DNA from 2 places in the Streptomyces sp. NPDC056835 genome. Region 2 is predicted to be linked to the other one. Evidence: riboswitches for the same ligand, from Rfam matches in the RefSeq annotation. Region 2 holds a riboswitch; the other holds the start of a gene.
What was found. Region 2 has a riboswitch for cobalamin ahead of ACFRMN_RS36155 (ABC transporter substrate-binding protein). Riboswitches for the same ligand answer to the same signal wherever they lie in the genome.
Positions count from the first base shown of each region.

Region 1: linked by a shared signal. The riboswitch ahead of metE (5-methyltetrahydropteroyltriglutamate--homocysteine S-methyltransferase) and the one ahead of ACFRMN_RS36155 (ABC transporter substrate-binding protein) in region 2 are both predicted to bind cobalamin.

Region 1 covers NZ_JBHUBB010000009.1:186,764-189,929, forward strand. Annotated here, with positions in the region: gene metE (5-methyltetrahydropteroyltriglutamate--homocysteine S-methyltransferase) at 1-1,901, opposite strand, end outside; cobalamin riboswitch at 2,064-2,287, opposite strand; gene ACFRMN_RS12915 (hypothetical protein) at 2,473-3,166, opposite strand, start outside.
Region 2 covers NZ_JBHUBB010000051.1:36,696-39,861, forward strand. Annotated here, with positions in the region: gene ACFRMN_RS36145 (amino acid permease) at 1-768, shown strand, start outside; gene ACFRMN_RS36150 (Mov34/MPN/PAD-1 family protein) at 854-1,267, shown strand; cobalamin riboswitch at 1,286-1,418, shown strand; gene ACFRMN_RS36155 (ABC transporter substrate-binding protein) at 1,467-2,462, shown strand; gene ACFRMN_RS36160 (FecCD family ABC transporter permease) at 2,472-3,166, shown strand, end outside.

The sequences.
Region 1 (3,166 bases), on a different contig from region 2:
GCCAGGTAGGCGGCATGGTCGGCGGAGCGCGGCGGCAACGTTTCACGCAGGGCCGGTTCGTCGACCTGGATGACCGATGTACCCGCCGCCTCAAGGTCATTGACCTCGTCGCGCAGGGCGAGCGCGACCTGGCGCGCGGTGTCGCCGAGCGGCTGGTCGTCGCGGACGAAGGACCAGGCGAGCATGGTGACCGGTCCGGTGAGCATGCCCTTGACGGGGCGGTCGGTCAGCGACTGCGCGTACGTCGTCCAGCGCACCGTCATCGGCTCGGGACGGGAGATGTCCCCGGCCAGTACCGGGGGCCGGACGTAGCGGGTGCCGTAGGACTGTACCCAGCCGTGCTGGGTGGCGAGGTAGCCGGTGAGCTGTTCGGCGAAGTACTGCACCATGGCGTTGCGTTCGGGCTCACCGTGGACCAGCACGTCGATCCCGGCCTTCTCCTGGAAGGAGAGGACTTCCCGGATCTCGTCCTTGATCCGCTCCTCGTATCCGGCGGTGTCGATCCGCCCGGTCCGCAGGTCGGCCCGCGCGGTGCGCAGTTCGGTGGTCTGCGGGAACGAACCGATGGTCGTCGTCGGCAGCGGCGGAAGGCCGAGGTGTGCGCGCTGGGCGGCGGTCCGTTCGGCGTACGGCTGCGTGCGCCGTCCGTCCGCGTCGGTGATGGCCGTGGTGCGGGCACGCACGGCGGGATCATGGGTCAGCGCGGACCCGGCCCGGGATGCCAGGTCGGCACGGTTCGCCGCGAGTTCGGCCGCGATGGTGTCGGTGCCCCGGTCAAGACCGCGCGCCAGGACGGTGATCTCCTGTGTCTTCTGCCGGGCGAAGGCGAGCCAGCGGGCGATCTGCGGATCGATATCGCGTTCGGCCGCGGCGTCCAGCGGTACGTGCAGGAGCGAGCAGGACGCGGAGACGTCCACGCGGTCGGCGAGACCGAGGAGCGTGCCGAGGGTCGCGAGAGACTTCTCGTAGTCGTTGATCCAGACGTTGCGGCCGTTGACGACACCCGCGACCAGGCGCTTGCCGGGCAGTCCGCCGACCGCCGCGAGGTCTTCGAGGTTGGCGCCGCCCGATTCGGTGAAGTCGAGGGCCAGCCCCTCGACCGGTGCCTTGGCCAGAACGCCCAGCGCGTCGCCGAGCCGCCCGAAGTACGAGGCGACCAGCAGCTTCGGCCGGTCGGTGGCGGCGCCCAGCTCACGGTAGGTCCGGGTGACGGCGTTCAGCTCGGCCGGAGTGCGGTCCTGGACCAGGGCGGGCTCGTCGAGCTGGACCCACTCGGCGCCGGCCGCGCGCAGATCGGCGAGCACTTCGGCGTACACCGGCAGCAGCCGGTCCAGCAGGGTCAGCGGCTCGAAGTCCGCGGCCACGCCCGGCGCGGGCTTGGCCAGCAGCAGATAGGTGACGGGGCCGACGAGGACCGGTCGGACGGTGTGTCCGAGCGTGAGGGCTTCCGTCAGCTCGGCGACCTGCTTGGTGGAGTCGGCGGAGAAGACGGTGTCCGGGCCGAGTTCGGGAACCAGATAGTGGTAGTTCGTGTCGAACCACTTCGTCATCTCCAGCGGGGCGACATCCTGGGTGCCCCGGGCCATGGCGAAGTACCCGTCCAACGCGTCGGCCTCGACCGCCGCGCGGTGCCGCTCGGGGACAGCGCCGACCATGACGCTGGTGTCCAGGACATGGTCGTAGTACGAGAAATCACCGGACGGCACTTCGTGGATGCCGGCGTCGGCCAGCCGCCGCCAGTTCGAACGGCGGAGATCCGCCGCGGTCTCCCGGAGGGCGTCGGCGCTGACGCGGCCCTTCCAGTAGCCCTCGACGGCCTTCTTCAGTTCACGGTTCTGTCCCTGGCGGGGGTAGCCGTACACGGTGGCTCGTGCTGCCGCGGCTGCGGGCTTCGCTGTCACGGAACTCTCCTTCGCGAAGATGTGTCCTGGTATCCCGGAGACGGGACCGAGGACGCGAAGGGACGACCGACCGGGCGGCCCACGACGCTGTGCCGTCCGTGTCTGCCGCTCGATATGTACGCCGACCCGCCCACGAGGTCACCGGGATGTCCGCACGCGATCGGTCGCGTGCGGGCAACGGGCAGGTCTTCGGACTCACGGGCCCGCCTCGTACGTACTGTCACGAGACACCTACTGGCCGTCGCTTCCCAGACCCGTCCGGGTCCAGTGCGTATGACGGCGGTCGTTCCCACTCACCGCTGCGGGGCAGTCCCGGATTTCCACCGGGTTCCCTCTTGCGACGCCCCGCCTGGCGGACAGGGCGAACCAGTTGCAGGGCCACCCTAGAGGGAGGAGGGGGGAGCGCGCATCCCTGCCCGGCCCCGGAGCGCGATACGGGCCTCCGCGCGCGGAGGCGTCGCGGCACGGCGGGGCGCGCCCGGCGGGCACGAGGAAGACGTCACGTCTCCCGGTGGAAGCTCACGCGCCCCTCAGAATTGAATGGGCCCGCTCCGTGGTGGTGCGGAGTGGTTCAGCGGCCGACCGTGTCGGCGTGGGCTCCGTCGCCGGGGACGAGGAGGGCGAGGTGGCCCCCGTCGTCGAGCGGTGTCGGGACGGTGAGTGTGACCAGTTGGACCGCTCGCTCCGCGTCGAAGAGGTGGATCTCGCCGTGCCCGCCCCGGGAGACGGCGACCAGTGTGCCTCCCGGCGAGCCCGCGATCGCCCGGCGCTGGACGCCGTCCCACGGTGTACCGCCGCGACGAGGGGCCCCGGTCATCGCCGGCAGAGGGAGCCGTGCCGTGACGTACGGACGCCCGCCGGGGCCGGTCGGCGCGGCGAGGAGGACGAGTTCGTCGCCGTCGGGGTGGACGCGGGCGTACGCGATATGGCGGGCGGTCACCGCCAATCGGAAGACGAGGCCGGGGCCCAGGTCCAGCCGGCCGGTGCCGCCGGTGTCGAGGTGGTGCCACCAGGCGTCGTTGGTCCAGTCCGGCCACTGCTCGGGATCGGCGGGCCCGCCTCGTACACAGGACCACAGGATCCGCCGGACAGGATCGAGCCGCAGGTAGAAACCTCGTCCGCCGGTCCTGCCGTCGGCCTGCCAGGGCAGTGGCGGCTCGGCGACGAGCCTGTCGCCGTTCCGTCGGGCGCGGTGCACACCTGAGCCCGCCGCGGCGAACAGCCGTCCGGTGAGCGGGTCCAGGGCGTCCCCGTGCCCGTCGTCG
Region 2 (3,166 bases):
TATCTCGCCGTCGAGCTGGTCGGCGTCACCGCGGGCGAGTCCGAGAACCCGGAGAAGACCCTCCCCAAGGCGATCAACACCCTGCCCTGGCGCATCATCGTCTTCTACGTGGGCGCGCTGTCCGTCATCCTCGCGGTCGTCAAGTGGACCGAGTTCTCGGCGGGCGCCAGCCCCTTCGTCCACGCCTTCGAGAAGATGGGCATCCCGCTCGCGGCCGGCATCGTCAACTTCGTCGTGCTGACCGCCGCGCTCTCCTCCTGCAACTCGGGCATGTACTCCACCGGCCGGATGCTGCGCGACCTCGCCGCCAACAGCGAGGCGCCGAAACTCTTCGGCAAGCTCAACTCCCGCAAGACCCCGGCCTTCGGCATCACCGTCTCCGTCGCCCTCATGGGCATCGGTGTGGTCCTCAACTACATCGTCCCGGAGAAGGCCTTCGGCTATGTGACGTCCGTGGCCACGGCCGCAGGCATCTGGACCTGGATGATGATCCTGCTCAGCCATATCCGCTACCGCCGCGGGGTACGGGCGGGCCTGCTGCCCGCCTCGTCGTTCCCCGCCCCGGGCGGTTCGGTGTTCAGCTGGGTCGCGGTGGGCTTCCTGGCCCTCGTCACCTGTCTGATCGCGTACGACAAGGACGCGCGGGTCTCCCTCTACGTGGGGGCGGTCTGGGCGGTCTGTCTCCTCATCGGCTGGCAGTACCTCAAGCGCCGCGCCCCGCGCGTCACGGCGGGCGACTCCCCCCGGGAGTACGCCTCCGCCGAGTAGGGCCGCGAGGACCCAGGACGGCCCCCGGAACCGGGAAACTCCCTCCCGGATCCGGGGGCCGTACTCGTCCCTTTATATTTTCTCCATGCTCACCATCACCCAGGCCCTGCACGACAAGATCGTCGAGCACGCGCGCGCCGACCATCCCGACGAGGCGTGCGGCGTGGTCGCGGGTCCCGCCGGGACCGGCCGGGCCGAGCGGTTCATCCCCATGCTCAACGCCGCGCGCTCGCCCACCTTCTACGAGTTCGACTCGGCGGATCTGCTCAAGCTCTACCGGGAGATGGACGACCGGGACGAAGAGCCGGTGATCATCTACCACTCGCACACCGCGACCGAGGCGTATCCGTCCCGTACGGACATCACGTACGCCAACGAGCCGGGCGCCCACTACGTCCTCGTCTCCACCGCCGACCACGACGACTCGGGCCCCTTCCAGTTCCGCTCGTACCGCATCGTCGAGGGCGAGGTCACGGAAGAGGACGTCGAGATCGTCTAGGTCCTGTCCGCGGCGCTCACACGGTCTGACAAACTGAGCGCCGAACCGAGGCGGTGGGGATCAGGAAGCCGGTGTGAATCCGGCGCGGTCCCGCCACTGTGACCAAGCCCAGCTTGGCAGCCAGGAACTGACCTGCCGCCCTTCTCCCACCAGCCAGGGGACGCGGAAATCCCCCGGAGGAGGCCCTGCCGTGTCTGTGCTGTCCCGGCGCCGTGCGCTCATGCCCGCCGTCATATCCGCCCTGCTGCTCCCGCTCACCGCCTGCGGCGGCTCCGCCTCCACGGACGCGAAGGACGGCGCGCGGGCCGCGACCACCGCGCCCGGCTTCCCGTACACCGTCACCAACTGCGGGGTGAAAACCACCTATCAGGCGCCGCCGAAGCGGGTCGTCACCATGAACCAGCACGTCACCGAAGTGATGCTGGCGCTCGGCCTGGAGAAGTCCCTCGTCGGCACCGCCTATCTGGACGACCGGATCCTCCCCGCCTACGAGAAGGCGTACAAGAGCGTCCCGGTGCTCGCCAAGGAGTACCCCTCCAAGGAGCGGCTGCTCGCCGCCAACCCCGACTTCGTCTACGGCGGCTACGCGAGCGCCTTCGCCGCCAAGGACGGCCGCAGCCGCGACGACCTCAAGGCCGCCGGTATCCACACCCGGCTCAACCTGGAGAACTGCCCCGAGGACAAGACCTCCCTCGACGACGTCTACCAGGAGGTCCGCGAGACCGGCCGCACCTTCGGCGTCCCCGACCGCGCCGAGAAGTGGATCGCCGCAGCCCGCACCACCGTCACGGACACCGCCGCCCCGCTCAAGGGCGTCGAGCCGGTCTCCGTCTTCGTCTACGACAGCGGCGACAAGACCGCCTTCACCGCCGGCGGCAAGGGCATCGGCAACGAACTGATCACCCGCGCCGGCGGCCGCAACGTCTTCGCCGACCTCGGCAAGTCCTTCGCCGACGCCACCTGGGAACAGGTCGTCGCCCGCAAGCCCGACGTCATCGTCATCCACGACTACGGCTCCACCACCGTCGCCCAGAAGAAGAAGCGGCTGCTGGAGGACCCCGTGCTCAAGGACGTACCGGCCATCAAGAACAAGCGGTTCGCCGTCATGCCGCTCTCGGACGTGGTCCTCGGCGTACGCGCCCCCGACGCCATCGAACGGCTCGCCGCGCAGCTCCACCCCGAGTCCGTCAAGTAGGCCCCGGCCATGACCCGGACCACCCCGCCCGGCCACGGGCGGCTGCGCTACACCCTGGTGCTCGGCTGCCTCGCCGCCGCGCTCGCCACCGCCGTCGTCGCGGGCCTCGCCCTCGGCTCCGTACGCATTCCGCCCGGCCAGGTGATCACCATCCTCACCGGCGACGCCGACCCCAGCCCCTACCGCACCATCGTGCTCGACGTACGGCTGCCCCGCGTGCTGCTCGGTGTGATCGTCGGCGCCGGGCTCGCCGTCGTCGGCGCCGTCCTCCAGGCGCTCGTACGCAACCGGCTCGCCGACCCCTTCCTCCTCGGCATCTCCTCCGGCGCGTCCGCCGGCGCCGTGCTGGTCATGGTCCTCGGCATCGGCGGCGGGATCACCACCACCCTCGCCATGCCCGCCGCGGCCTTCGCCGGCTCGCTCCTCGCCCTGGCGCTGGTGTACGGGCTGGCCCGCCGCCGCTCCACGATGACCGGCGGCCGGCTCGTCCTCGCCGGGGTCACCGTCTCGTACATCCTCTCGGCGCTCACCACCCTCATCCTGATCATCTCGGCCCGCCCCGAGCACTTCGAGGAAGCCATCTACTGGACCTTCGGCGGCCTCGGCAGCGCCCGCTGGTCCACCCTGCTCCTGCCCGCGGTCGTCCTCACCCTCGGCACCGTGCTGCTCATGGCGCTGGCCAGACCGCTCGATCTGCTGCTGGC